DNA from 4 places in the Kitasatospora setae KM-6054 genome. Region 3 is predicted to be linked to each of the others. Evidence: riboswitches for the same ligand, from Rfam matches in the RefSeq annotation. Region 3 holds a riboswitch; each other region holds the start of a gene.
The links. Region 3 has a riboswitch for cobalamin ahead of cobN (cobaltochelatase subunit CobN). Riboswitches for the same ligand answer to the same signal wherever they lie in the genome.
Positions count from the first base shown of each region.

Region 1 (7,357 bases), 5.7 Mb from region 3:
CCTGCGAGCTGCTCACCCCCGCCGAGAAGGCCGCCGTCCACGCCCGGCTGGGCCCCGACCCGCTGCGCCCCGGCGACGCGGGCGACGCGGCCTGGTGGCGGATCTCCCGCAGCGGCAGCACGATCGCCGCCCTGCTGCTGGACCAGAAGGTGCTGGCGGGCGTCGGCAACGTCTACCGCGCCGAGGTGCTGTTCCGGCTCGGGATCAGCCCGCACCGCCCCGGCCGCGCGCTCTCCCGCCCGGAGTGGGACGCGATCTGGGCCGACCTGGCCGCCCTGATGCGCGACGGCGTCGCCGCCGGCCGGATCGACACCGTCCGCCCCGAGCACACCCCCGAGGCGATGGGCCGCCCGCCCCGGGTCGACGACCACGGCGGCGAGGTGTACGTCTACCGCCGGTCCGACCGGCCCTGCCTGGTCTGCGGCACCCCGGTCCGCACCGAGGAGCTGGCCGCCCGGAACCTGTTCTGGTGCCCGCGCTGCCAGCGGGCGTGACGCCCCGTCAGCGGGTCAAGCCTTGACGCAAGGTTGACCACGCCTTGGGCGAGGGCTCCGGAACGGCGCTCCTATTGTCGGGTCCATGCCCGTGCAACCGTTCCAGGGCCCGCGCCCCACCCCGGCGCTCCCGGTCCTGCCGTACCGCAAGCCCACCAGGGGACGCGACTACTGGGTGCTGGACGACGTCCTCCCGGACCCGGACGCGGTGCGGGCCAGGCACCTGGCGCGCACCGACTGGGACGAGGGCTACCCGCACCGGCCGGAGTCCTGGCCCGGCCTGCGGGCGATGCCCGGGCTGGAACCGGACGAGCTGGCGCACGTCGAGGCGCTGGTGCGGGCGGCGACCGGGGCCGGGCGGATCTGGGCGCTGGACCAGGCCGAGGGCGGCACGTTCAACCACAACTGCGTGCAGGTGGTCGGCGCGGGGGAGTGCGAGCCGCGCCCGCACACCGACTCGCGCTCGCTCTGCCGGTACGCCGCCGTGCTCTACCTCAACCCGGCCGTGCCCAAGCGCTGCGGCACCAGCTTCCACCGGCAGAGCTTCCCCGGCGGCCGGCTCGGCGGCAACAGCGTGGTCGCCCCGCACGACAACCTGGTGGACGCCCTGGGCACCCGCTTCGTCCCGCCGGACTCGTTCACCGAGGACCTGGCCGTGCCGCACCGCTACAACCGGCTGCTGCTCTACACCGCCAACCTGATCCACACCGCGACCGAGTACCACGGCGCGACGCTGGAGGAGAAGCGGATGACCTGCGTCTTCTTCTGGATGGCCTGACAGTCCGTCACCACGTTCCTGACCAGGCGTGATCTGCGCCACCCGGGCCCCGGTGCGCTCTTGCCGCCGGGCCCGGGCCGGGCCTACGGTGGGCGGGCCGTGGTGTTCGGGAAGCCGGTGCACCGCGTCCGTCACGAGAGTGTGCGGCGCGGGAGTCCGGAGCGGCCCTCGCCACTGTGATCGGGGAGTCGTCGGCTCCCACCCCGTGCCACTGGCCGCCCGCGGCCGGGAAGGCCGGGAGCCGGCGCGCAACACCCCGTCAGCCAGGAGACCGGCCACGGCATCTCACGAAGTGATCCACGAGGTGCTGGAGCGTGAACGCGGATGACCGCGCATGAGTCGACCCTGCCCGGGAACGAACCCGGGACCCCCCTGCCCGCCTTCCGCTGGCGGCGCGAGGACACCCTGCGCACGGCCGGGCTGATGGCGGTGATCCTGGTGCTGCACGCGGTGGCGTTCGGGACGCTGCTGTTCCTGGTCGCGCCGCACCACTACGCCGTCGGCACCCAGGTGTTCGGCGTCGGCCTCGGCGTCACCGCGTACACCCTGGGCATGCGGCACGCCTTCGACGCCGACCACATCGCGGTGATCGACAACACCACCCGCAAGCTGATGGCGGACGGCCGCCGCCCGGTCTCGGTGGGCTTCTGGTTCGCCCTCGGGCACTCCTCGATGGTGGTGCTGATGGCCGCCCTGGTGGCCGGCGGCGCGGCGCTGGCCGGCACCCTGATGGACGAGGACTCCGCCACCCACCAGGTGCTCGGCACCATCGGCACCACCGCGTCCGGCGCCTTCCTCTACCTGATCGCAGCGCTCAACCTGGTCGCCCTGCTGGGCATCTGGCGGGTGTTCCGGGCGATGCGGGCCGGCGAGTACGACGAGGCCGAGCTGGAGAGGCATCTGGCGGCGCGCGGTCTGCTGGCCCGGCTGCTGAACCGGGCCACCCGCTCGATCAGCCGCCCCGGCCAGATGTTCCCGGTCGGGATGGTGCTCGGCCTGGGCTTCGACACCGCCACCGAGGTCACCCTGATGGTGATGGCGGGCTCCGGCGCGGCCTCCGGCCTGCCCTGGTACGCGGTGGTCTGCCTGCCGCTGCTGTTCGCCGCCGGGATGAGCCTGTTCGACACGCTGGACGGCACGTTCATGAACTTCGCCTACCAGTGGGCGTTCGCCAACCCGGTCCGCAAGGTGTACTACAACCTGACCATCACCGGGCTGTCGATCGCGGTGGCCTTCGTGATCGGCACCATCGAGCTGGTCGCCGTGCTGCACGACAAGTTCGACCTGGCCGACCCGGTCACCGGCTGGATCGCCGGACTCAGCCTGGACAACGTCGGCTTCGTGATCGTCGGCCTGTTCGTGCTGGTCTGGGCCGCGGCGATCGGCTACTGGCGGATCGCCAAGCGCTCCCGCGCGTTCGCCGGGGCCGGCGCCGGGGCGTCCTGACGGCGGGTTCTGACGGCGGGTCAACCGGTGGCCAGGAGCAGCGTCCCGGCCACCGCGAGGCCCGCGCCCAGCACCTGCACCCGCAGCAGCCGCTCCTTCAGCAGGCCGCGCGCCATCAGCGCGGTGACCACCGGGTAGAGCGAGGCCAGCACGGCCGCGACCGCCACCGGACCCAGGTAGGAGGCGGCCGCGTACAGGCCGTTCGCGGCCACGTCGGCCACCCCGACGGCGGTCAGCGCGGGCAACTCGCGCAGGCCCGCCCGCAGTTCGAGCGGCTGCCGGCGGGCCGCGGCGGCCAGCAGCCCGGCGCCGACCGCGGTGTTGGTCAGCCGCTGCACGCACAGCGTCAGCAGCAGTGCGCCGCCCGCGCCGGCGTGCGCGACCAGCGCCAGCACCGCGCCGAAGGCGAACGCCGCGCCCAGCGTGAGCGCCAGCACCCGCCCGCCGACCGCGGGCCCGCCGCGCTGCGGGCCGCCCGCCAGGGCGACCCCGGCGACCGCCACCGCGATGCCCGACGCCTGGACGGGGCCCGGCCGTTCGCCGAGGAACAGGCCGACCCCGATCGGCACCAGCACGCCGACGGTGGCCAGCGGCGAGACCACGCCCATCGGCCCGAGCGCCAGCGCCCGGTAGAACGCCAGCAGCGCGAACGGGCCGATCGCGCCCGCCGCCACCGCGTACCAGAGGGCCGGCCCGGCCCCGGCCCAGCCGCCGCTCGCGGTCACCGCCACCGCGAGCACCGCGGCGGCCGCCGCCTGCGAGAGCACCACCACGGTCAGCGCGGGCAGCCGCCGGGTGATCGCCCCGCCGCCGTAGTCGGCGACGCCCCAGAGCAGGCTGGCGAGCAGCGCGAACGCGGCGCTCATGAGGCGGCGGGCAGGGCGTGGGGGAGGGCGGGAGGGGCGGCGGACAGCATGGTGGACTCCGCAGTACAGTCGGTGGACCTGTCGATGCCGCCGCAGCATAGTTCACTCTGATGCACTGGCCCAAGCAGAATATTGGACTGCCCCGTGCTGGACGCCGATCTCGTCACCCAGGCCCTCGCCCGCAACCTCAAACGGCTGCGCCTCGAACGCGGCCACACCCTGGACGCCCTGGCCGCCCGCTCCGGGGTCAGCCGGGGCATGGTCGTCCAGATCGAACAGGCCCGCACCAACCCCAGCGTCGGCACCGTGGTCCGGCTCGCCGACGCGCTCGGCGTCTCGATCGCCCGGCTGCTCGACTACGACGCCTCCTCCGAGGTCCGGATCACCCCGGTCGAGGACGCCGTCCGGCTGTGGACCGGCCCCGGGGGCGGCAGCGGAACCCTGCTCGGCGGCACCGAGGCCCCCGGGCCGCTGGAGCTGTGGTCCTGGCGCCTGCACCCCGGCGAGGCGCACACCTCCGACCCGCACCCGCCCGGCACCGTCGAGATCGCCCGGGTCGACGAGGGCGTCCTCACCCTCACCCTGGACGGCCGCGACCACCGCGTCCCGGCCGGCTCCACCGCCTCCTACGAGGCCGGCACCGCCCACGGCTACCGCAACGACGGCGACGCGCCCTGCCTGGTCACCATGGTCGTCTCGGTGCCCCCGCCCGGGGCCTGAGCAGGCCGAAGGGCCCCGGGGGAGCCCGGGGCCCTGCGCGTCGTTCCGGTCAGCCGCCGTACCGGCGCCGGTACAGCTCGACCCGGCCCTCGGTGTCCATCAGGCGGGCCCGGCCGGTGTGGAACGGGTGGCTCGCCGAGGACGTCTCGACGTCGACCACCGGGTACGTCCGCCCGTCCGCCCACGCGACCGTGCGGTCGCTCGCGGCGGTGGAGCGGGTCAGGAACGACAGGCCCCCGGTCTTGTCCCGGAAGACCACCGGACGGTACTCGGGGTGGATTCCCTGCTGCATGACTGTTCCTCCTCGCCGGCTGCGTGCGCGGGTGCGCGCACGGGTGCGTGATCGATCGGACGGGTGCGGTGCGGGCGCCGCGGTCAGCGGGCCTCGCGGAACTCCACGTGGCGGCCCGCCACCGGGTCGAACTTCCGCAGGGCCATCCGGTCGGGGTCGTTGCGGCGGTTCTTCCGGGTCACGTACGTGAAGCCGGTGCCCGCCGTGGACCGGAGCGTGACCACCGGTCGCAGTTCGCTGCGTGCCATCGTCTCGTCCTTCCTCTCCCGGCAACGATTGCCGTTTTCATCAGGTCACAACGCGACGCCCCCCGCCCGCATTCCCGCCCGCGCCCCCGTTTCCCGCGCCCCCGTTCCCCGTGCCCGGCCGCGCCCCGCCCCCTACGGCCGGTCCCGACAGGCGCCCCGGCGGACCCGTTCGTACGCTCGGACCATGTCCGACGCGCACGCCGCCCGACGCGAACGCCTCCGCGAGTACTGCAGCGCCTCCGGAGCCGACGCCGCGCTGATCACGCGCGCGGCCAACGTCCGCTACCTGACCGGCTGCCCCCCGCTGGGCGCCGCGCTGCTGCTGACCCGGGAGCGGGCGGTGCTCGCGGTGCCCGAGGACGCCGAGCCCGGCGAGGGCGGCGAGCGGCCCGGCGACCCCGAGGTCACCCGGCTGCCGGTGCCCGCCGAGGGCGACGCCGCGTTCGCCGCCGCCGAGGCCGCCGCCCGGCTGCGGGTGCGCGACCTCGCGGTCGAGGAGCACGACCTGACCGTGGACCGGCACCGCGCCGTCGCCCGGCTGCTGGGGGCGACCCGGCTGCTCGACCTGGACCGGGCGGTGGAACGGCTGCGGGTGGTCAAGGACGAGTACGAGCTCGCCGACCTGCGGATCGCCGCCGAGATCGCCGACCAGGCCCTCGGCGAGCTGCTCGAATCGATCCTGGTCGGCCGCACCGAGCGGCACCTGGCGATGGAGCTGGAGCGCCGGATGATCGACCACGGTGCCGACCGGGCCGCCTTCCCGGTCTCGGTCGGCACCGGCAGCCACTCCGGCCTGGAGCGGCACCAGCCCACCGACCGCCGGGTCGAGGAGGGCGACTTCCTGACCGTCGCGCTCGGCGCCCGCTACCGCGGCTACGGCATCTCCACCGCCCGCACCTTCGTGATCGGCGCCGCCCCCGCCGCCTGGCAGGTCGAGCTGCACCGGCTGGTCTTCCGCGCCCAGCGGGCCGGCCGGGAGGCCCTCGGGCCGGGCGTCGAGCAGCACGTCCCGGACGACGCGGCACGTTCGATCCTCCAGGCCGCGGGCCACCCCGAGCGGTCCGTCCACGCGCTGGGACACGGCATCGGTCTGGAGATCCGGGAGGCTCCGCGCCTGGGGCCCGCCGACATGGGTAAACTGGACAACCGCGTGCCGGTCACCGTCGGTCCGGGGGTCCATCTCCCCGGTCGGGGCGGTGTCCGGATCGAGGACACGCTCGTGGTGCGGCCTCCCGAGGAGGGCGGGCCCGAGCTGCTCACCATCACCACCAAGGAGCTCCTCGCGCTGTGACCGGAAGCGGTCCCGGCGGCGCGCGGCTTGGTGTTCCTTGACAGCGGACATATCAGGAGTAAGTGCGCCCGTGGCTACCACGAACGATCTCAAGAACGGCATGGTCCTCAAGCTGGACGGCGGCAAGCTCTGGACCGTCGTCGAGTTCCAGCACGTCAAGCCCGGCAAGGGCCCGGCCTTCGTGCGCACCAAGCTGAAGGAGGTCCTGTCCGGCAAGGTCGTCGAGAAGACCTTCAACGCGGGCATCAAGGTCGAGACCGCCAACGTCGACAAGCGGACCATGCAGTACTCGTACCGTGACGGCGACACCTTCATCTTCATGGACCTCGACACCTACGACCAGGTCCCGGTCGAGGCCGCCACCGTCGGCGACGCCGCCAACTACCTGCTGGAGGGCTTCGAGGCCCTGGTCGCGCAGAACGAGGGCGTCCCGCTGTACATCGAGCTCCCCGCCGCGGTCGAGCTGGTCATCGCCGAGACCGAGCCGGGCCTGCAGGGCGACCGCTCCACCGGCGGCACCAAGCCCGCCACCCTGGAGACCGGCGCCGAGATCCAGGTGCCGCTGTTCGTCACCACCGGCGAGAAGGTCAAGGTCGACACCCGCGACGGCAGCTACCTCGGCCGGGTCAAGTAACCGTGGCAACTGCTCGTAGCAAGGCCCGCACCCGGGCCTTCCAGATCCTGTTCGAGGCGGACCACCGCGGTGTGTCCCCCGAACGGGTGCTCGCCGACTGGATCGCGCGGGCCCGCGACCCCCGTCCCGACGAGGGCATCCCGCAGGTCGCGGAGTACACGATGCAGCTGGTCGAGGGGTACGCGCAGCACGCGCGGACCATCGACGACCTGATCTCCACCTACGCGGTGGGCTGGACGATCGACCGGATGCCGATCGCGGACCGCAACGTGATCCGGCTCGGCGCGTACGAGCTGATCTGGGAGGACGGGACGCCCGACGCGGTGGTGCTGGACGAGGCGGTGGAGATCGCCAAGGAGTTCTCCACCGACGAGTCGCCGGCCTTCGTGAACGGCCTGCTCGCCCGCTTCATGGAGCTCAAGCCGAGCATCCGGCGCTGAGCCCGCACGCCCCTCGGAGGCCGCCGGACCTGTCGGTCCGGCGGCCTCCGCGCGTAAGCTACCGACAGGTAATGTCTTGCCTCGTCCTGTCCACAGCTTGTCACCTGCGCAGAAGGGCCGCGGAGCCATGCCCGAGACCACCCCCGCC
Region 1 covers NC_016109.1:1,552,917-1,560,273, reverse strand. The annotation lists gene KSE_RS06820 (Fpg/Nei family DNA glycosylase) at 1-494, shown strand, start outside; gene KSE_RS06815 (DUF6445 family protein) at 580-1,272, shown strand; cobalamin riboswitch at 1,356-1,566, shown strand; gene nicT (Nickel transporter NicT) at 1,597-2,718, shown strand; gene KSE_RS06805 (DMT family transporter) at 2,739-3,584, opposite strand; gene KSE_RS06800 (helix-turn-helix domain-containing protein) at 3,729-4,304, shown strand; gene KSE_RS06795 (type B 50S ribosomal protein L31) at 4,354-4,596, opposite strand; gene rpmG (50S ribosomal protein L33) at 4,680-4,844, opposite strand; gene KSE_RS06785 (aminopeptidase P family protein) at 5,029-6,135, shown strand; gene efp (elongation factor P) at 6,206-6,769, shown strand; gene nusB (transcription antitermination factor NusB) at 6,772-7,209, shown strand; gene KSE_RS06770 (thioesterase family protein) at 7,337-7,357, shown strand, end outside.
Region 1: linked by a shared signal. The riboswitch ahead of nicT (Nickel transporter NicT) and the one ahead of cobN (cobaltochelatase subunit CobN) in region 3 are both predicted to bind cobalamin.

Region 2 (7,357 bases), 1.8 Mb from region 3:
GGATGTTCTCCACCGCGGCGAAGGCGGCGTTGCGGTCCTCCGGGTCGGGCAGGTAGGTGTCCAGCAGCGTCAGGTAGAACTGGACGTGCACGGCCTCCTCGAACAGCTGCCGCGACAGGTAGAGCCGGGCCTCGGGGGAGTTGATGTGCTTGTAGAGGCTCAGCACCACGTTGTTGGAGACGATCGAGTCACCGGTGGCGAAGAACGCGACCAGCCGGCCGATCATGTGCCGCTCGCCCTCGGAGAGCTTGGCGAGGTCGGCGACGTCGGAGTGCAGGTCCACCTCCTCCACGGTCCAGGTGTTCTTGATCGCGTCCCGGTACCGGTCGTAGAACGACGGGTAGCGCATCGGGCGCAGGGTCAGCTCGAAGCCCGGGTCGAGCAGCATCTTCTTGCGGTCTTCGGTGCTCATTACTGGCAGGCCTCGCAGGACTCGGGGTTCTCCAGCGAGCAGGCGATGGCGTCCTGCTCGGCCTGGGAGAGGGTGGGGGTCTGCACCGGGACGGGGGCGGCGGTGCGGGCGGCGCCGGGCGCGGCCTGGGCGATCCGGGTCGCCGGGCGGGAGCGCAGGTAGTAGGTGGTCTTCAGACCGACCTTCCAGGCGTACGAGTACATCGAGGAGAGCTTGCCGATGGTCGGCGCCGCCATGAACAGGTTCAGCGACTGGCTCTGGTCGATGTAGGGCTGGCGCGCGGCGGCCAGGTCGATCAGCGCCCGCTGCGGCAGCTCCCACGCCGTGCGGTACAGCGAACGGACCTCCTGCGGCAGCCAGTTGAACTCCTGGATGGAGCCGTTGGCGTCGCGCAGCGCGTCCCGGGTCTGCTGGTCCCAGACGCCGAGCTCCTTGAGCTCGCGCACCAGGTACGGGTTGACCTGGAGGAACTCGCCGGAGAGGGTCTCGCGCTTGAACAGGTTGGAGACCTGCGGCTCGATGCACTCGTACACGCCGGCGATGGACGCGATGGTCGCGGTCGGGGCGATCGCCAGCAGCAGCGAGTTGCGCAGGCCGACCTCGGCGATCCGGGCGCGCAGCGCGTCCCAGCGCTCGGTCCACTGCGGGTTCGCCGCGCCGAAGTGGTCGACGTGCAGCTGGCCGCGGGCCGCCCGGGTCTCGCCGTACGCCTCGTGCCGGCCGAACCGCTCGGCCAGGTCGGCGGAGCGCTCGTACGCGGTGAGCATGATCCGCTCGGCGATCAGGGTGGAGAGGGCGACCGCCTCGGCGGAGTCGAAGTCGATCCGCAGCTGGAAGAAGACGTCCTGCAGGCCCATCACGCCCAGGCCGACCGGGCGCCAGCGGGAGTTGGACGTCCCGGCCTCGGTGGTCGGGTAGAAGTTGATGTCGATCACGCGGTCGAGGAAGGTCACCGCGGTGCGGACGGTGGCGTCCAGGCGGTCCCAGTCCATCGCGTTCAGCAGGTCGGCGGCGGTGGCGCCGGGGGCGACGTGCGCGCCCAGGTTGACCGAGCCGAGGTTGCAGACCGCGGTCTCGGAGTCGTCGGTGACCTCCAGGATCTCGGTGCACAGGTTCGAGGAGTGCACCGTGCGGCCCGGCAGCGCGGTCTGGTTGGCGGCCCGGTTGGAGGCGTCCTTGAAGGTCATCCAGCCGTTGCCGGTCTGCGCCAGGGTGCGCATCATCCGGGCGTACAGGGTCTGCGCGGGGATGGTGCGCACGGCCTTGCCCGCCAGCTCGGCCTTCACGTACGCCTCGTCGAAGTCGGCGCCCCACAGGTCGACCAGCTCCGGCACGTCCGCCGGGGAGAACAGCGACCAGTCGGCGTTGGCGTTCACCCGGCGCATGAACTCGTCCGGGATCCAGTGCGCCAGGTTCAGGTTGTGGGTGCGCCGGGCCTCCTCGCCGGTGTTGTCGCGGAGCTCCAGGAACTCCTCGATGTCGGCGTGCCAGGTCTCCAGGTACACGCAGGCCGCGCCCTTGCGCCGACCGCCCTGGTTGACCGCCGCCACGGAGGAGTCCAGGGTGCGCAGGAACGGGACGATGCCGTTCGACTGGCCGTTGGTGCCGCGGATCAGCGAGCCGCGCGAGCGGATCCGCGAGTAGGACAGGCCGATGCCGCCGGCGTGCTTGGACAGCCGGGCGATCTGCGCGTACCGGTTGTAGATCGAGTCCAGGTTGTCCAGCGGCGAGTCCAGCAGGTAGCAGGAGGACATCTGCGGGTGCCGGGTGCCGGAGTTGAACAGCGTCGGCGAGCTGGTCAGGTACTCCAGCCGGCTCATCAGGGTGTACAGCTCGGCGACCTCGCGCACCGACTCCTCGGAGGTGCCGACCGCCAGGCCCGCCGCCACCCGGAGCAGGAAGTGCTGCGGGGTCTCGACCACCTTGCGGGTGATCGGGTGGCGCAGCAGGTAGCGGGACTGCACGGTGCGCAGGCCGAAGTACTCGAAGCGGTCGTCGCCCGCCTCGTCCACCAGCGAGTCGAACAGGTCGGCGTGCGCGGCCACGAAGGCGGCGGTCGCGTCGCCGATCAGGCCCTCGGCGTGGCCCACGGCCACCGAGGAGGAGAACGAGGTGACCTGCTGGGTGGCGGCCTCGTCGCGGATCTCCAGCGCCAGCAGGCGGGCGGCCAGCTTCGAGTACTGCGGGTCCTCGGCGATCATCGACGCGGCGGCCTCGACGGCCAGCCCGCGGAGCTCGGCGAAGTCCGAACCGGCGTGCCGGCCGCGCAGGGCGGCGGCGGCGACGTGGCCGGGGTCCACCTGGGGGAGGTCGGTGCTGCGGTCGGTGAGCAGCCGGAGCAACGCCGCACCGGGGTCGGTGAAGGCGTCGGCGGATCCCTGGGACGGCAGGGTGACTGAGGCGGCGACGGTCAAGGCGCACTCTCTCCTGTGGCGGCGGCGGACGTGGCTCGGGGTGTCCGGGACCGCACGCGGCCAGGGGAAGGCGGCACGGGGGAACGAGAACGCGTTCCGGCGCGCGAAGACCCACCCCCGGTCCGCCCGCGAGACCGGACGGCAAAGCTGTGCTGCACAAGGCGTCTGCGGGGATGCCGTGTCGCACACCGTCGGCAGGTCCTCGGACTGCGCGGGCGTCGCTACAGCCCGCTCACCGTTGCGGGGCAGCCCCGGACTTTCACCGGGTTCCCCTGCGTCGACAGCGAGAGTGAGCATACATGTTGTGGTGGCTGGATCTGGAAGCACCAGATGTAGTAGCGCGTGTCGCGGCGGTGGCGCCGCGCGTAGACAACGAAAACGGCGCCGGAGCCGCCTCGGAACCGCCTCAGAACCGCATCGTGTAGACCATCAGGTCGGTGCCGGGCACCGGCGACCAGTCCCGCTCGGGCGTCCGGACGAAGCCCAGGGCCTCGTAGATCCGGTGCGCGGCGGTCATCGCCGGACGGGTGGAGAACGCCATCCCGCCCAGCCCGAGTTCCCGGCTGCGGGCGATCGACGCCTCCACCAGGGCCCGGCCGACGCCCCGGCCGCGGGCCGCCGGCCCGACCGCGAGCATCCGTATCTCGCCCTCGCCGGGCCCGGCGGTGTCCGCCCACGGGGTGCCGCCGGGCGCGAAGGTCACGCAGCCGAGCACGGCTCCGGAACCGTCGACGGCGACCAGGAGCTCGGCCTCCCGGTCGCGCCGGGCGGCGTCGCGGAGGAGCTCGACGTACGGCGAGTCGGGACGGGTGTGGCCGTCGCCGACGAAGGCCGCGACGCTGACCTCCCCGGCACCGGCGAGGTCGTGGACGAGGGCGCGGCGGACGATCGGAGGCTGCATCCGGACAGTGTGCCGGACCGGCGGCGGCGCGGGTCGGCCAGGTCCGGGTCGAAGGGGTAGCCGGTCGGGCGGTGGACGGTGTCGCGGCCGGTCCGGCCGTGGCGCTCCAGGTCGCGGCCGACCAGGGCGCCGATGAGGCCGAAACCGCCGAGGAGGCCCAGCAGGGCGAGTGCGGTGGTCATGCCTCCACTCTCCGCCCCCGGCCCCCGGCCGACGAGTGGCAGGAACGCACCATTGCCACGAAATCCTGCCACTGCCATCCTGGACCGATGCGGAAGCTCGACAACGTCGCCGTGGTGGTCCTCGAAGAGATCCACCCCTTCGAACTGGGCGTGGCCTGCGAGGTGTTCGGCCTCGACCGGAGCGCCTCCGGCCTGCCGGTCTACGACTTCGCCCTGGTCGGCGACCGGCCGGGGCCGATGCGCACCCACGCCGGCTTCACCGTCGACGTCCCGCACGGGCCCGAGCGGCTCGCCGACGCCGACCTGGTCATCGCCACCGCCACCGGCATCCGCGCCCACTACCCCGAACCGCTGCTCGCCGCGCTGCGGGCCGCCCACGACCGCGGCGCCCACCTGCTGTCGATCTGCTCCGGCAGCTTCCTGCTCGGCGCCGCCGGCCTGCTCGACGGCCGGCGCTGCACCACCCACTGGCAGTACGCCGAGCTGATGGCCGAGCGCTTCCCGCTGACCACCGTCGAACCCGACGTGCTGTACGTCGACGACGACCCGGTGATCACCTCGGCCGGCACCGCCGCCGGCATCGACGCCTGCCTGCACCTGGTCCGCAAGGTCCAGGGCGCCGAGGTGGCCCGGGCGATCGCCCGCCGGATGGTCGTCGCCCCGCACCGGGACGGCGGCCAGGCCCAGTTCATCAACCGGCCGCTGCCCGAGTGCGAGGGCGACGCGCTGACCGCCGTGCTGGAGTGGATGCGCCGCCACCTCGACCGGGAGACCGGCGTCGACCAGCTCGCCCGGCTCGCCCACATGTCGCCCCGGACCTTCGCCCGCCGCTTCCGGCAGGAGACCGGCACCACCCCGCACCGCTGGCTCACCGGCCAGCGGGTGCTGTTCGCCCAGCACCTGCTGGAGTCCACCGGCGAGAGCGTCGACGCGGTCGCCGCCCGCTGCGGCTTCGGCAACGCCGCCGCGCTCCGGCACCACTTCGGCCGCCGGCTCGGCACCACCCCGCTGGCCTACCGGCGGGCGTTCGGCGGCCCGGGACGGGCCGCCGGGGCGTAGCGGGGGCCCGGGCTCAGGGCGGCAGGGCGGGCAGGGCGGCAGGACAGGCAGGGCGGCAGGACAGGCAGGGCGGCAGGACAGGCAGGGCGGCAGGACGGGCAGGGCTCAGGACGTCAGGTGGCCGGTCTGGTTCCAGCTGGACGGGCGCAGCCGCCCCCCGTCGGCCCGCCAGACGCTGGCCGAGCAGTTCGCCACCGGGTCCAGCGCCAGCAGCTCGTCCTCGGTGAGCCGGTCCAGCACGTGCCGCAGCATCAGCACCGTGCAGTCGTGCGCGACCACCAGCACCGGCCGGCCCGCCTCCTCCTCGCCCAGGTCGCGCAGCAGGCCGCGGACCCGCAGCGCCACGTCCAGCCAGGACTCGCCGCCCGGCGGCCGGTAGTACAGCTCGCCCATCCGCCGCCGGCGGGCCGCCTCGGCGGGGTGGTCGCGCTCGATCGCGGCCTTGGTGAGCATCTCCAGCACGCCCAGCTCGCGGTCGCGCAGCCGCTCGTCGTAGCGCACCGCCAGGCCGACCGGGACGGCGCCGAGGCCGGACGCCTGGGCGAGCGCGATCCGGGCGGTCTCGGCGGTGCGCACGTACGGCGAGCACCAGACCGAGCGCGGCCGGTCGGCGGGCGGCCGTTCGGCCCACCAGCGGCCCAGGTCGCGGGCCTGGTCCTGGCCGTGCAGGGAGAGCGGGATGTCGGCGTCCCGGCAGGTGATCGGGACGGCGAGCGCCCCGCTGGCGTCCGCCTGCCGGAACTCCACGTTGGCGGTCGACTCGCCGTGCCGGGTGGCGATCAGCACCGAGGGCAGGCGGAGCGGCGGCTCCGGCCGCTCCGCCTCCGGCCGGTGCCCGTTGCGCAGCGTGCTCAGGTCGGTCATGGCGGTGGCTCCCGGTGGTCGTCGGCGCGTGCGGTGTGTCGTCTCTCCCGGTCTCTCCGCCGAACGGCCGGTCATAACAGACGATCGCGCCGTCACCCCGGTGTCGATCGGGGCAACGGCGCGACCAGAGGGCGCACGGACGCACGGTGTGCGCCCCCGGTGCGTCAGTGCGCCGCCGCGGGCTGCGGAGCGTGCTCCAGCGCCTCGTCGCCGGCCTCGGCGGAGTAGTCGGCCCGCGCCGTCTCGTCGGCGCCCTCCGGGGCCTTCAGGGCCCGCAGCACCAGTGTCAGGACCACCGCCACCACCGCGTTCAGCACGAACGCGGTCAGGCCGATGTAGCCGGTCTGGCCGATCCCCGGGATCTCCGTGCTGTTGCCGGCGAAGTGCTTGACCTTCGGGGTGGACACCCCCCACGCCTGCCACGTCCCGTACACCATGCCGACCGCCCAGCCCGCCAGCAGCGCCCAGCGGTGGAACCAGCGGGTGAACAGGCCCGCGACCAGCGCCACCGCGGTCTGCAGGATCCACAGGCCGCCCAGCAGCTGGAAGTTGATCGCCGCCTGCTTGTCCAGCACCAGCACGAACGCCAGCGCGCCGACCTTCACCAGCAGCGAGGCGAGCTTCGCCACCCGGGTCTCCTCGGCCGGCGTCGCGCCCGGCTTCAGGAACTCCTTGTAGACGTTGCGGGTGAACAGGTTCGCCGCCGCGATCGACATGATCGCGGCCGGCACCAGCGCCCCGATCCCGATCGCCGCGAACGCCACCCCGGTGAACCAGGACGGGAACATGTCCGCGAACAGCTGCGGCACCGCCAGCTGGCTGTTGAAGTTCGGCACGCCCTTGCCCACCCCGGCCGCGATCGCCAGGAAGCCGAGCAGCGCCAGCAGCCCCAGCATCAGCGAGTACGCGGGCAGGATCGCCATGTTCCGGCGCACCGTGTTGCGCGACTTCGACGCCAGCACGCCGGTCACCGAGTGCGGGTACATGAACAGCGCCAGCGCCGACCCGAACGCCAGCGTCGCGTACGCCCACTGCTTGTCCGGGCCGAGGATCAGCTTGCCCGCCGAGCCCGGCGCCGAGAACTTCCGCGCCGCGGAGTCGAACACGCTCCCGTAGCCGCCCAGCCGCATCGGGATGTACACCACCGCGACCAGGATCACCACGTACACCAGCGCGTCCTTCACGAACGCGATCAGCGCCGGCGCCCGCAGCCCCGACGAGTACGTGTACGCGGCCAGCACGCCGAACGCCACGAACAGCGGCAGGTCCTGCAGGAACCAGTTCCCGCTGCCGCCCACGCCCAGCACGTCCAGCACCGCCTGGATGCCGACCAGCTGCAGCGCGATGTACGGCATCGTCGCCAGGATGCCGGTCAGCGCCACCGCCACCGACAGCCCCCGCGACCCGTACCGGCCGCGCACGAAGTCGGCCGGCGTCACGTACCCGTGCACCCGGGAGACCGACCACAGCCGGGGCAGGAACAGGAACACCAGCGGGTACGCGATGATCGTGTACGGCACCGCGA
Region 2 covers NC_016109.1:5,449,064-5,456,420, forward strand. The annotation lists gene KSE_RS24305 (ribonucleotide-diphosphate reductase subunit beta) at 1-412, opposite strand, end outside; gene KSE_RS24310 (ribonucleoside-diphosphate reductase subunit alpha) at 412-2,826, opposite strand; cobalamin riboswitch at 3,003-3,129, opposite strand; gene KSE_RS24315 (GNAT family N-acetyltransferase) at 3,233-3,727, opposite strand; gene KSE_RS24320 (helix-turn-helix domain-containing protein) at 3,997-4,968, shown strand; gene KSE_RS24325 (histidine phosphatase family protein) at 5,074-5,832, opposite strand; gene mctP (monocarboxylate uptake permease MctP) at 5,997-7,357, opposite strand, start outside.
Region 2: linked by a shared signal. The riboswitch ahead of KSE_RS24310 (ribonucleoside-diphosphate reductase subunit alpha) and the one ahead of cobN (cobaltochelatase subunit CobN) in region 3 are both predicted to bind cobalamin.

Region 3 (7,357 bases):
AAGTTCTGCTCGGCCGGCTCCTCCTGCCGGGCCGCCAGCCGCACCGCGTCGTCCAGCAGCGCCACCACGTGCGGGAAGGCGTCCCGGAAGAAACCCGAGATGCGCAGTGTCACGTCGATCCGCGGCCGGCCCAACTCCTCAGCGGGGACGGCCTCCAGGCCGGTCACCCGGCGCGAGGCGTCGTCCCACACCGGGCGCACGCCGAGCAGCGCGAACGCCTCCGCGATGTCGTCGCCCGCCGTGCGCATCGCCGACGTGCCCCACAGCGACAGGCCCACCGACGGCGGGAACTGCCCGTCGTTGTCGGCCCGGTAGCGCTCGATCAGCGACGCGGCCAGCGCCTGGCCGGTCTCCCAGGCCAGCCGGGACGGGACGGCCTTCGGGTCCACCGAGTAGAAGTTGCGGCCGGTCGGCAGCACGTTCACCAGCCCGCGCAGCGGCGAACCCGACGGCCCGGCCGGGACGAAACCGCCTCGCAGGGCGTGCAGCACCGCGTCCAACTCGTCGGTGGTGGCGGCCAGTCGGGGCACCAGCTGGGTGGCGGCGAAAGACAGCACCTCGGCGACCGCGGCGGGCAGCCCCTCGGCGACCTTCGCCACCGCCGCCGGGTTCCAGTCCTCCGCCTCCATCGCCTCGACCAGCGAACGGGCCTTCGCCTCCGCCGCGTCCGTCGCCCCCAGCGTCAGCGCCGCCTCGTCCAGGCCCAGCGCCTCGCGCAGGCCCGGCAGCGCGCTCACGCCGCCCCAGATCTGCCGCGCCCGCAGGATCGACAGCACGATGTTCACCCGGTCGGTGCCCGTCGGCGCCTGCCCCAGCACGTGCAGCCCGTCACGGATCTGCGCGTCCTTCACCTCACACAGCCAGCCGTCGACGTGCAGCAGGAAGTCGTCGAACCCGTCGTCCTCCGGCCGCTCCGCCAACCCCAGGTCGTGGTCCAGCTTCGCCGCCTGGATCAGCGTCCAGATCTGCGCCCGGATCGCCGGCAGCTTCGCCGGGTCCATCGCCGCGATGTTCGAGTGCTCGTCGAGGAGTTGCTCCAGCCGGGCGATGTCGCCGTACGAGTCGGCGCGCGCCATCGGCGGCACCAGGTGGTCGACCAGCGTGGCGTGCGCCCGGCGCTTGGCCTGGGTGCCCTCGCCCGGGTCGTTCACCAGGAACGGGTAGACGAGGGGGAGGTCGCCGAGGGCCGCGTCCGGGCCGCACTCCGCCGACAGCGCGGCGGTCTTGCCCGGCAGCCACTCCAGGTTGCCGTGCTTGCCCAGGTGCACCACCGCGTGCGCGCCGAAACCGCCGTCCGCCCGGTCCGCCGCGATCCACCGGTACGCCGCCAAGTAGTGGTGGCTGGGCGGCAGATCGGGGTCGTGGTAGATCGCCACCGGGTTCTCGCCGAACCCGCGCGGCGGCTGCACCAGCACCAGCAGGTTGCCGGAGCGGATGCCCGCCAGCACCAGGTCGCCGTCCGGGTTGCGCGACCGGTCCACGTACAGCTCGCCCGGCGCCGGCCCCCAGTGCTCCTCCACCCGCTCGCGCAGCGCCGCCGGCAGCGTCGCGTACCAGCGGCGGTAGTCGGCCGCCGGGATGCGCACCGGGTTGCGGGCCAACTGCTCCTCGGTCAGCCACGCCTGGTCGTAGCCGCCCGCGTCGATCAGCGCGTGGATCAGCGCGTCGCCCTCGTGGCCGCCCCCGGCGTCGGTGTGGAAACCGGGCAGGCTGTCGCCCAGGTCCATGCCCTCCGCGCGCAGCCGCTCCAGCAGCCGGATCGCCGACGCCGGCGTGTCCAGACCCACCGCGTTGCCCACCCGCGCGTGCTTGGTCGGGTAGGCGGAGAGCACCAGCGCGAGGCGCCGCTCGGCCGCCGGAGTGTGCCGCAGCCGGGCGTGCCGCACCGCGATGCCCGCCACCCGCGCCGCCCGCTCCGGGTCCGCCGCGTACACCGTCAGCCCGTCCTCGTCGACCTCCTTGAACGAGAACGGCACCGTGATCAGCCGGCCGTCGAACTCCGGCACCGCGACCTGCGTCGCCGTGTCCAGCGGCGACAGGCCGTCGTCACTGCCCTCCCACTGCTCCCGCGACCAGGTCAGGCACAGCGCCTGCAGGATCGGACGGTCCAACGCCGCCAACGCCCCCGCGTCCCATGCCTCTTCGTCCCCGCCCGCCTGCGCGTCGGCCGGCCGGGTACCGCCCGCCGCCAGCACCGTCGTCACGATCACGTCCGCCGCGCCCAGCTCCGCCAGCAGCTCCGGCTCGGCCCCGCGCAGCGACGCGCAGAAGTACGCCCGCGCCCGGGCGCCCTGGTCCTCGACCGCCCGGCACAGCGTCTCGACGAACGCCGTGTTCCCGCTCATGTGGTGCGCCCGGTAGTACAGCACCGCGACGACCGGCCCCCCGGCGTCCCGCGCCTCGCGCTCCAGCGGGCCCCAGGACGGCGCCGACGCCGGCGACGCGAAACCGTGCCCGGTCAGCAGCACCGTGTCCGACAGGAACGCGCCCAGCTCCGCCAGGTTCGCCGGACCGCCGTGCGCCAGGTACGCGTGCGCCTCCGCCGCGATGCCCGCCGGAACGGTCGACAACTCCATCAACTGCGCGTCCGGCGCCTGCTCGCCCGTCAGCACCACCACCGGACGCGGACCCGCCAACAGCGCGTCCAACCCCTCCTGCCAGGCCCGGCGACCACCCAGCAGCCGCACCACCACCAGCTCCACGCCGTCCAGCAGCGCGGGCAGCTCCTCCGGCGACAACCGGGACGGGTTCGCCCAGCGGAACGGCACCGGGCCGTCCGCCGCGCGGGCACTCAGCAGGTCGGTGTCGGACGTCGACAGCAGCAGGATCATGCGGAAGCCCTCCCGGGCGTCTCGGACGGCACGGGGCGGGTGGACGGCGCGGGGCGGACCGGCGACGCCGGGCAGACGAACGGTGCGTGGCAGACCAGCGGCCCGGGGCTGACCAGCGGCGCGAGGCGGGCGGACGGCGCGGGGCGAACGGCACGGGACGACCCGGCGACGGCGGGCGCCCGCCGGGGCACGGGCATGCGGCAGCGCATGGAACAGCCTTCCTCGGGGTCCTCGCCCCGGGCAGTGGAGGACGGCCGGAGTTCCTGGCTCCCACGGCTCAGTGAGCCGCGGTCACAGTGGCGGGACCGCACCGGATTCGCACCGGACTTCCTCCGCTGTGCCGTCGCTGGCAGCGGACGCCCCGAGAGGCGCCCGCCAGCATCGTACGGGGTGATCGGCCCACGGGGGAGTGTGACCTGTGACGCTGACCGAAACCCGACCACCGGCGCCCCGCCCGGGCCGCGTCCGGGTCGTGTCCGGGCCCTGCCCGCGCCGCGTCCGCACCGCGCGAAATCCGGCCCGCGCCGCCCCCGGACGGCGTCCGCACCGCGCCCACACCGCGCTGAGCTGCGCAATCACCCCGCGACAGGCCCGGCGGGAGCGGCGGCCGGACGTGTCGGACGAGGCGGTGGCGCGGGCGCGGGCGATGGGTATGCTCGCCGCCATGCCACCCACACCCGACGCCACCCAGGCACCCTCCGTCGGGCCCGACCGAGGTCGCGCCGACGCCTGCCCCGGCGCGCTCCGCCTGCACGCCGCCGAGGACGGACACCTCGCCCGACTCCGGCTGCCCGGCGGTCAGTTGACGCACCGTCAGATGAACGCCGTCGCCGACGCCGCCGACGCCCTCGGCAACGGCGACATCGAGATCACCTCCCGCGGCAACGCCCAGCTCCGCGGCCTGACCGCCCACTGCGCCGCCGACCTCGCCGAACGCCTGCGCGCCGTCGGCCTGTTGCCCTCCGACACGCACGAACGCGTCCGCAACATCGTCGCCTCCCCACTGGCCGGCCTCGACGGCCACGGCACCGGCGGAGAACAGATCACCGACTGGGTAAGGGAGTTGGACCTCGCCCTGTGCGCCGCGCCGTGGGCCGCCGCGCTCTCCGGCAAGTTCCTGTTCGCCCTCGACGACGGCCGCGGCGACGTCGCCGCCCTCGACGCCGATGTGACCTTGATCGCAGTCGGCGACGGCCGCGCCCTGCTCCGCTACGGCCGCGCCCCCCGCGCCACCGCCGTCGACACCACCGCCGGCACCCCCGTGGCCGCCGCCCTCGACGCCGCCCGCCGCATCCTCGACCTCGCCGCCGGACGCGCCTGGCACGCCCGCGAGATCCAGCACGCACTCCCCGCGGGCGACACCCCGCTGCCCCCGCCCCTCGGCGGCGGACGGACCGCGCTGGGCCGGCTCCCCGGCGCCCTCTCCGTCGCCCCCCGCCTCGGCCGGGCGAGCAGCGCCCAGTGGCGGCTGCTCGCCGAAGCCCTCGGCCCCGCCGCCCCCGACCGGGCCCGGCTCACCCCCTGGCGCGGCGTCGTCCTGCCGCACGCCGACCCCGACTGGCTGCCGCGGCTGGCCGCCGCCGGGTTCCGCACCGCCCCCGGCGGCCCCTGGGAGGGCGTCACCGCCTGCACCGGCCTGCCCGGCTGCGCGAAGTCCCGCGCCGACGTCCGCGCCCAGGCCGCGCGGGCCGTCGCCGCCGCACCCGCCACCGGACTCCCCGTCCACTGGTCCGGCTGCGAACGCCGCTGCGGACACCCCGCCGGCCGCTGGGTCGACGTCCTGGCCACCCCGACCGGACACCGCGTCACGCTCGACGGCGCCACCCGCGACACCGCGCCGGACGAGACCGCCGGGGCCGTCGCCGCGGCCCGCGCCACCCAGGGCGCCAGTACCGAGAGCCCGACCGTCCAGACTTCGACCGCCCAGAGCCCGACCACCGTCCAGAGTCCCACCGCCCCACGCCGGAGGCCCGCATGATCGAGTACGAGAAGGACGGCGCGGCCATCTACCGCCAGTCCTTCGCCACCATCCGGGCCGAGGCGAACCTCGCCCACCTGCCCGCCGACGTGGCCCGGGTCGCCGTCCGGATGATCCACGCCTGCGGCATGACCGACCTGGTCGACGACCTGCTCTGGTCGCCGAACGCCGTCGCCGACGCCCGCCGCGCCCTGCTGGCCGGCGCGCCGATCCTGTGCGACGTCAACATGGTCGCCAGCGGCGTGACCCGCAAGCGGCTGCCCGCCGACAACGAGGTGCTCTGCACCCTCACCGACCCCGCCGTGCCCGAACTCGCCCGCGCGATGGGCACCACCCGCAGCGCCGCCGCGATGGAACTCTGGCTGCCCCGCCTCGAAGGCGCCGTCGTCGCCGTCGGCAACGCCCCCACCTCGCTGTTCCGCCTGCTGGAGATGATCGAGGCCGGCGCCCCCCGCCCCGCCGCCGTCATCGGCGTCCCGGTCGGATTCATCGGCGCCGCCGAGTCCAAACAGGCCCTCGCCGAGCACCCCGCCGCCCTGGAACACCTGGTCGTCCGCGGCCGCCGAGGCGGCAGTGCCATAGCCGCCGCCGCCATCAACGCGATTGCGAGCGAAGAAGAATGACGGACAGTCAGCACACCGGCAAGCTGTACGGCGTGGGCGTCGGACCGGGCGACCCGTCCCTGCTCACCGTCCGCGCCGCCGAACTCATCGGCAAGGCCGACGTGATCGCCTACCACTGCGCCCGGCACGGCCGTTCGCACGCCCGGGCCATCGCCGAACGGTACCTGACGGGCCGTCAGATCGAAGAGCGGCTGATGTACCCCGTCACCGTGGAGACCACCGACCACCCCGGCGGCTACCGCGGCGCGCTCGACGACTTCTACCAGGAGGCCGCTGCCCGGCTCGCCGCCCACCTCGACGCCGGACGCGACGTCGTCGTCCTCGCCGAGGGCGACCCGTTCTTCTACGGCTCCTACCAGCACATGCACAAGCGCCTCGCGCACCGCTACCCCACCGAGGTCGTCCCCGGCGTCACCTCGATCAGCGCCGCCGCCGCCCGCCTCGGCACCCCCCTGGTCGAAGCCGAGGAAGTCCTCACCGTCATCCCCGGCACCCTCCCCGAGGAGGAGCTCACCGCCCGCCTCGCCGCCACCGACTCCGCCGTCGTGATGAAGCTCGGCCGCACCTTCCCGGCCGTCCGCCGCGCCCTGGAGCGGGCCGGCCGGCTGGACGAGGCCCGGTACGTCGAACGCGCCACCATGGACGGCGAGCGCACCGGACGGCTGGCCGACGTCGACCCCGACGGCGTCCCGTACTTCGCCGTCGCCGTGCTGCCGAGCCGGGTCGCCGCGCTCGACTCCGCAGGACGGCCCTTCGAGGCCCCGGACGACTCCGCGGAGCCTGCGGTGGGGGGCGCGGTGGGGGACGCGGGACAGGCCCCCGGCGAGGTCGTCGTGGTCGGCACCGGGCCGGCCGGGCCGCTCTGGCTCACCCCCGAGGCGCGCGGCGCCCTCGCGAACGCCACCGACCTGGTCGGCTACACCACCTACCTGGACCGGGTGCCGGTCCGCGCCGGGCAGGTCCGGCACGGCTCCGACAACAAGGTCGAGGGCGTCCGCGCCGAGTTCGCCCTGGAGCTGGCCCGCCGCGGCCGCCGGGTCGCCGTGGTCTCCTCCGGCGACCCCGGCGTCTTCGCGATGGCCACCGCCGTCCTGGAGGCCGCCTGCGCCGACCCCTACCGCGAGGTGCCCGTCCGGGTGCTGCCCGGCATGACCGCCGCGCACGCCGCCGCCTCCCGGGCCGGCGCCCCGCTCGGCCACGACTACGCCGTCGTCTCGCTCTCCGACCGGCTCAAGCCCTGGGAGGTGATCGCCCGCCGGCTGCGTGCCGCCGCCGAGGCCGACCTCGTCCTGGCGCTCTACAACCCCGGCTCCAAGTCCCGTACCACCCAGGTCGGTTCGGCTCGCGATCTGCTGCTGGAGTACCGCGACCCGCAGACCCCCGTGGTGATGGCCCGGGACGTCGGCGGCCCCACCGAGCGGATCCGCACCGTCGCCCTCGCCGAACTCGACCCGGCCGAGGTCGACATGCGGACCCTGCTGCTGGTCGGCTCCACCCAGACCCAGTGGGTGCGGCGCGGCGCCGACAGCGAAGTGGTCTGGACGCCGCGCCGCTACCCCGAGCAGTAGCAGGCGAGTTGACCGGCCGTCAGCCCGCCAGCCGCCTGACCCAGTCGGCCGCCCCGGCCACGTCCGGGGCGGTCCGCACCCCCGCCGGGGCCGGCGGGCGCTCCACCACGACGACCGGCAGGCCGAGTTCGCGGGCGGCGGTCAGCTTCGGCGCGGTCGCCGCGCTGCCGCTGTCCTTCGTCACCAGCACCTCGATCCGGTGCGCGCGCAACAGCTCGCGCTCCCCGTCCAGGGTGAACGGGCCCCGCTCCAACAGGACTTCGGTCACGGCCGGCATCGGCGCCACCGGCGGCTCCACCGAACGCGCCAGGAACACCAGCCCGTCCAGGTGCGCGAACGCCGCGATGCCCTGCCGCC
Region 3 covers NC_016109.1:7,278,994-7,286,350, forward strand. The annotation lists gene cobN (cobaltochelatase subunit CobN) at 1-2,831, opposite strand, end outside; cobalamin riboswitch at 3,074-3,200, opposite strand; gene KSE_RS32035 (putative precorrin-3B synthase) at 3,496-4,809, shown strand; gene KSE_RS32040 (precorrin-8X methylmutase) at 4,806-5,432, shown strand; gene KSE_RS32045 (precorrin-2 C(20)-methyltransferase) at 5,429-7,000, shown strand; gene KSE_RS32050 (cobalt-precorrin-6A reductase) at 7,020-7,357, opposite strand, start outside.

Region 4 (7,357 bases), 980 kb from region 3:
CTCGGTGACCAGGTCGGCCAGTTCGAGCAGCGGCTCGGGCGCGTGGCGGCCGGTCACCACCACGTGCTGGCTGCCCGGGCGCCCGCGCAGCACCTCCACCACCTCCGCCACGTCGATCCAGCCCCAGTGCAGCGGGTAGGTGAACTCGTCCAGCACGTAGAAGCGGTACGTCTCGGCCGCCAGGTCGCGCTTGACCTGCTCCCAGCCCTCCCGGGCCGCCTCCTCCGAGGACTCGATGTCGCGCTGCACCCACGACCAGCCCGAACCCATCTTGTGCCAGGCCACCGTGCCGCCCTGCCCGGACCCGCCGAGCACCCGCAGCGCGTTCTCCTCGCCGACCTTCCACTTCGCCGACTTCACGAACTGGAACACCCCGATCGGCCAGCCCTGGTTCCAGGCCCGCAGCGCCATCCCGAACGCCGCCGTCGACTTGCCCTTGCCCGGCCCGGTGTGCACCGCCGTGATCGGCTGGGTCCGGCGCTGACGCGTCGTCAGGCCGTCGTCCGGGACGTTCTCCGCCACTCCCTTGGGCATACCGCTCACGCCGCCTTTCGCGTCGTCGTCATCGTCATCGTGGTCCGGGCCTCCCGCACCAGCGAGGCCACCCCCTCGGCCCGCAGCTCGTCCAGGCTCACCGCGTCACCGTTCAGGTGCGCGGCCAACTCCCGTGCCAAGCCCAGCCGGACCGGGCCGGACTCGCAGTCCAGCACCACCGCGGCCACGCCCTGCGCCGCCAGCAGGCCGGCCGCCCGGCGGGCCCGCGGCAGCGCGTCCTTCCCGCCGGTGGCCCGGCCGTCGGTCACCAGCACCAGCAGCGGACGCCGGTCCGGGTCGCGCAGCCGCTCCACCCGCAGCACCTCGTGCGCCCGCAGCAGGCCCGCCTCCAGCGGCGTCCGGCCGCCGGTCGGCAACTGCTCCAGCCGGGCCGCGCCCACCTCCACCGAGGAGGTCGGCGGCAGCGCCAACTCGGCGCCCGCGCCCCGGAACGTCACCAGCCCGACCTTGTCGCGCCGCTGGTACGCGTCCATCAGCAGGGACAGCACCGCGCCCTTCACCGCCGTCATCCGCTGCCTGGCCGCCATCGAACCCGAGGCGTCCACCACGAACAGCACCAGGTTCGACTCCCGGCCCCGGCGCACCTGCTCCCGCAGGTCGTCCCGGCGCAGCACCAGCGCCCGCCCGGCCCGCCCGCGCGCCACCTGGTGCGGGGCGGCCGCGCGCAGCGTCGCGCTCAGGTGCAGCCGGGACAGCCGGCCGCGCGGGCGGCGGGCCCGGATGGTGTGCCCGGCGTCCGTCTCGGCGGGGGAGCGCCGGCCCTGCGCGCCCCGGCCCGTCCCGTCCACCGTGAACAGCCTGGTGCGGTACGGCTGATCGGCCGCGACCGGCGCCGACTCCCGTCCCCCGCCCGGGCGTTGCCGGGGCGGGGCGGGCGACTCGTCCGAACCGGCCTCCCCGCTCGGGGCGTTGCCGTCACCCGGCTCCGGCTCCGGCGCCCCGCCGCCGTCCGGGCCGCCGCCGTCCGGACCGCCGCCGGGGCCGTCGTCCTCGGGGCCCTCCGGGTCCTCCGGGCCCTCCGGGTCCTCCGGGTCCTCCGGCGGCTGGTGCTCGGCCAGCGTGCGGTCCAGCTGCTCCTCGTCCAGCCCCGGCGCGTCGAACGGGTTGCGCCGCCGCCGGTGCGGCAGCGCCAGCCGGGCGGCGGTCCGGACGTCCTCCTCCAGCACCGCGCCGCGCCCCGCCCAGGCGGCCAGCGCGACCGCCGTCCGGGCCATCACGATGTCCGCGCGCAGGCCGTCCACCTCGAACGCCGCGCAGACCGCCGTGATCTGCCGCAGCGCCAGGTCGGACAGCTCGACGTCGGCCAGCAACTCCCGTGCGGCGGTGATCCGTTCGGCGAGCTCCCGCTCCCGCTCGTCCCAGCGCGCGGCGAAGCCGGCCGGGTCGGCGTCGTACGCGAGCCGCCGGCGCACCACCTCGGCGCGCTCGTCCGCGTCCCGGGTCGCCGCGATCTCCACGGTCAGGCCGAACCGGTCCAGCAGCTGCGGCCGCAGCTCACCCTCCTCCGGGTTCATCGTCCCGACCAGCAGGAACCGGGCCGCGTGCCGCACCGACACGCCCTCCCGCTCCACGTACGAGCGGCCCATCGCCGCCGCGTCCAGCAGCAGGTCCACCAGGTGGTCCTGGAGCAGGTTCACCTCGTCGATGTACAGCACGCCGCGGTGCGCCTTCGCCAGCAGCCCCGGCTCGTACGCCTGCACGCCCTCGGCGAGCGCCCGCTCCAGGTCCAGCGCGCCGACCACCCGGTCCTCCGAGACGCCCACCGGCAACTCCACCAGGAACGCCGGGCGTTCGGCCGCCGCCCCGCCGTCGTGCGGCCCGTCCGGGCACTGCGGGTCCGGCGCCGCCGGGTCGCAGGCGAACCGGCACCCCGGCACCGTCGCGATCGACGGCAGCAGCCCTGCCAGGGCCCGCACCATCGTCGACTTCGCCGTCCCCTTCTCGCCCCGCACCAGCACCCCGCCCACGGCCGGCGAGACCGCGTTCAGCAACAGCCCCAGCCGCAGGTCGTCCATGCCCACGATCGCCGTGAACGGATAACGGGCCTCGGTCACTTCGCACTCCCCATCTCCAGCGGGGCCGGGGCCCCGGGCGGCACGAACGGCAGACCCGCCGGTGCCCCGTTCTCGATCAGCTTCCACAGTGCGTCCGTGTCGGCGTGCTCGGCGACCAAGTCGCCCAGCGCGTCGAGCTGTTGCTCGCGGGCCGCGGCGAACGAGGTGTCCGGCGCCGGGACGAACGCCCGGCCCGCCGCGCGGGCCGCCTCGGCCAGGAAGGCCCGGCGGAACGCGTCGTTCTCCAGCACCCCGTGCCAGGTGGTGCCCCACACCGGGCCCAGCCGGCAGCCGTCCAGCGGGCGGCCCGCGTCGTCGGTGACGAACGGCTCGCCGCCCTCCACCGCAACCACCCCGTGGTGGATCTCGTAGCCCTCGACCCGCTCGCCCAGCGCCACGCCCGCCGGCCGGGCCAGCACCTTCTCGGCGCCGAACACCACCCGGGTCGGCAGCAGCCCCAGGCCCGCCACCGGGCCGGACGACTTCGACTCCACCGCGTCCACGATCTCCCGGCCCAGCATCTGGTAGCCGCCGCACACCCCCAGCACCGGCAGCCCCGCCGCGACCCGCGCCGCCAGCGGCTCCGCCAGGCCCCGCGCCCGCAGCCAGGCCAGGTCCGCGACGGTGGCCCGGGTGCCCGGCAGCACCACCAGGTCGGCGTCCGCCAGCTCCTCCGGGCGGGTCGCCCAGCGCACCAGCACGCCCGGCTCCTGCGCCAGCGCGTCCACGTCCGTGAAGTTCGACAGCCGCGGCAGCCGCACCACCGCGACCCGCAGCACCTGCGCCCCCACCGGCCCGCCCGCCGACGGGCGGGCCGCCACCGAGGCCAGGTCGAGCGAGTCCTCCGCGTCCAGCCACAGGCCCGGCAGCATCGGGAACGTCCCCAGCACCGGACGGCCCGTCAGCCCGCGCAGCATCTCCAGGCCCGGCGCCAGCAGCCGGGCGTCGCCGCGGAACTTGTTGACGAACCACCCGGCGACCAGCGACTGGTCGTCCGGCGACAGCAGCGCCAGCGTCCCGAACATCGACGCGAACACCCCGCCCCGGTCGATGTCGCCCACCACCACGACCGGCAGCCGGGCCGCCGACGCCAGGCCCATGTTGGCGATGTCCCGGTCCCGCAGGTTGATCTCCGCCGGGGAGCCCGCGCCCTCGCACACCACCACGTCGAACCGCGACCGCAGGTCCGCCAGGCACTCCAGCGCCCGCTCCAGCAGCACCGGCTTGCGGTCCCGGTAGTCCAGCGCCCCGACCTCCGCGACCGCCCGGCCCAGCAGCACCACCTGGCTGCGCCCGTCCGCGCCCGGCTTCAGCAGCACCGGGTTCATCGCCGCCTCCGGCGCCACCCCCGCCGCCTGCGCCTGCATCGCCTGCGCCCGCCCGATCTCCGCCCCGTCGGCCGTCACGAACGAGTTCAACGACATGTTCTGCGCCTTGAACGGCGCCACCCGCACCCCCTGCCGGGCCAGCCAGCGGCAGATGCCCGCCGTCACCACGCTCTTCCCCGCGTCCGAGGTCGTACCGGCCACCAACAGCGCGCCGTTCACGGCAGAACTCCTTCGAGGAAGCGGAGCGGGAGGAGGAGAAGAGGAGCGGGCAGGCCGGAGGCCCGCCCGGGGCGGGGCGGTCGCGACAGCGGGCTCACCCGCGCCGTACCCGCCCGCCCAGCGCCCGCCCGCCCAGCGCCCGGGCGGTGAGCGTCGTCGCCAGCGCGAGCGCGCCGACCCGGCGCGACAGCCGGCAGGCCCGGGCGATGTCGGCCGCGCCGACCGGCGGCAGTTCCGCGCCCAGCACCGGCCGGTGCTCGACCCGCTCGCCGTAGCGCAGCGTCCCGCCCAGCCGCACGCCCAGCGCGCCCGCGAACGCGGCCTCCGCCTGGCCCGCGTTCGGGCTCGGGTGCGCGGAGCCGTCCCGCCGCCAGACCCGCCAGGCGCGGGTCGGGGCGCCGGACGCGGCGACCGTCAGCAGCGCGGTCAGCCGGGCGCCCGGCCACCCCGCGACGTCGTCCAGCCGGGCCGACGCCCAGCCGAACCGCCGGTAGCGGGCCGACTTGTGCCCCACCATCGCGTCCAGCGTGTTCACCGCCCGGAACGCCAACAGCCCCGGCACGCCCGCGACACCGCCCCACACCAGGGCGTTCACCACCGCGTCCGCGGTGTTCTCGGCGACCGACTCGACCACCGCCCGCGCCACCTGCGCCTCGTCCAGGCCGGACGGGTCGCGCCCGCACAGGTGCGGCAGCCGCTCCCGGGCCGCCGACAGGTCGCCGTCCGCCAGCGAACGGCCGATCGCGGCCGCCTCCCGGGTCAGCGACGTCCCGCCGAGCACGGTGAACACCGCCCCGGCCGCCAGCGCCCCCCCGGCCAGCGGCGAACGCCGCACCGCCCGGCCGGCCAGCACCGCCCCGCCCGCGACCGCGCCGACCGCGAGCGCCGCGTGCAGCGCCCCCGCCCCCCGGTGGTCACGCCACAGCCGGCGCTCCAACCGGCCCGCGGCGGCGCCGAACAGGGCGACGGGGTGTCCGCGCCGGGGGTCTCCGAACCGGGCGTCCGCGAGATATCCCGCGACCGCGCCCACCAGGTACGGGGCAGCCCGCATGGCGTCGTGTCCTCACTCAGGGTCCGCGCCCTGGATCGACGGAACGGAGGCCAGAGTCTCCTGACTTCCGGCCACCCCCGCGCGGGGTGTCCGGTCACAGTGGCGGGACCGCGCCGGACTCGCACCGGCTTCCTCTGCTTGCCTCCGTTTGGCCCGAAGATCCCACCACGCCCGCTTCGCGGCAGTCAACCGACCCGACGGAGCGTTTGGTCACACACCGTCGCCATCCCGCTTCGTCCCCTCCCTCGCCCCGGCCCCCGCCCCCGGCCCCCGCGCCGCCGTCGCCCGTCACCCGCATCGCGGCCCCGAATGGCCGTCCGGCTCCGGGGCAGGTGCACTGGGAGGCACAGCACCGCCAGCACCCGGGAGACCGCCATGCGTTGGGGAACCGCAGCCGCCGTCGCGGCCGCCGCAGTAGGGACCGGGACGGCGGCGTTCCTGCTGCTGGGCCGGAAGGTGTCGGACCGGGTGGTGCGGCCCGGGGCCGGGGGGCAGGTGCTGTCGGCGCCGGTGCCGGTCGAGGTGGTCGCGCTCGGGCCGGGGCGGGTGGTGCTGACCGCGACGCCGGAGACCCGCCGGCGCGGCACGTACGCGCTGGAGTGGCCCGGCGGCGGGCACGCCGTGGTCGGCGCGGTGCTCGACGAGTCCGGCGGCCGGGTCACCCGGCGGCTGGAGCGGGCCGACGGCGGCACCCTCGCGGTCGGCACCGCGGTCGAGGTCACCGCGCGGGTGCTGCGCGGCGACCCGCGCACCGCGCTCGGCCTGGACTACACGGACGTCGCGGTCGCCGCCGACCTCGGCAACCTGCCGGCCTGGCGCACCGCGGGCGCCCGCGGCACCTGGGTGCTGCTGGTGCACGGCCCCGGCACCGACCGCGAGCAGTGCCTGCCGGTGCTGCCGCTGCTGCACGCGCTGCGGCTGCCCGCGCTGGCCGTCAGCTACCGCGGCGACCGGGGCGCGCCCGCCTCGCCCGACGGCCTGGGCCACTTCGGCGAGACCGAGTGGCAGGACGTCGACGTGGCGATCCGGTACGCGCTGGCCCAGGGCGCCGGGCAGGTGGTGCTGTACGGCTGGTCGGTCGGCGCGACCATCGCCCTGCACACGGCCGCCCGCTCCACCTGGCGGGACCGGATCGCCGGGGTGGTGCTGGACTCCCCGGTGCTGGACTGGACCGAGACGGTCCGCCGGGAGACCGGCCGGGCCTGGTCCTCCCCGGCGCTGGGCGAACTGGGCGCGCTCGCCGCCGAGGGCCGCACCGGCGTCGACCTGGCCGACTTCGCCCGGATCGCCTCCGGCGCCGACCTTCCCGCCCCCGCCCTGCTGCTGCAGAGCCCGGACGACCCGGTCGCGCCGTGGAGCGCCGCCCGGCGCCTCGCCGACGGCCGGGACGACCTGGTCAGCCTGCACCCGGTGCCGGGGGCCGGCCACGCCGCGCTGTGGAACGCCGACCCGGCCGGGTACACCGAGGCGCTGCGCCGCTTCCTCACCCCGCTGCTCTGAGCGATCGGGCCCGTACGGCGGGTTCGGGCGGCGGAGCAGCGGGAACCGGAACGCCGGGTACCGCGTCTCCGTCTCGGAGTGGTCACCATGCCTGCCATGTCCACGTCGAGAAACGGAGTGCTTCGTACCGTTTCGCGGCGATTCGTCCCCCGGCAGTTCGAGGCGTTCGGACAACGGGCCGAGACAGGTCGACAGTCGATGTGACAGAAGGCCCGTACAAGGGGAAGACTGCACGGCGTGACGTCTCGGAACCCGCGCGACCGTGATGCCCCGCACCCGCCCCACCGCACCGGTGCGACGGTGACCCGTCTGCCCGGAACGGCGGCCGTCGGTCGTGTGGAGGGCACCCCCCCCGCCGCCGCCCCCCGCCGCCGGGTCCCCGCGAAGCCTGGACGCGGCCGGGTGCCCGTCCCCGACGGCTTCCCGGCGCCCTCCGAGCTCGCCCCGCTGGCCCGCCGGATGCTCGCCGACGCCGTGCGGGTCGCCCGCTGGGCGGGCGAGCTGTCCGAGGTCGACAAGCGCGGCGAGCTCCTCCCCGAGGACGCCCGCGCCGCCGGCCGGGCCCTCGCGATGACCGTCGGCGCCGCCGCCAACTCCTGGGGCCAGGCCCTGCTGGTCGGCCTGGTCGAGCTCCGCGACGGCGGGGCCGG
Region 4 covers NC_016109.1:6,302,117-6,309,473, forward strand. The annotation lists gene cobO (cob(I)yrinic acid a,c-diamide adenosyltransferase) at 1-534, opposite strand, end outside; gene KSE_RS27895 (putative cobaltochelatase) at 540-2,570, opposite strand; gene KSE_RS27900 (cobyric acid synthase) at 2,606-4,156, opposite strand; gene KSE_RS27905 (cobalamin biosynthesis protein) at 4,251-5,207, opposite strand; cobalamin riboswitch at 5,239-5,368, opposite strand; gene KSE_RS27910 (alpha/beta hydrolase family protein) at 5,583-6,707, shown strand; gene KSE_RS27915 (hypothetical protein) at 7,110-7,357, shown strand, end outside.
Region 4: linked by a shared signal. The riboswitch ahead of KSE_RS27905 (cobalamin biosynthesis protein) and the one ahead of cobN (cobaltochelatase subunit CobN) in region 3 are both predicted to bind cobalamin.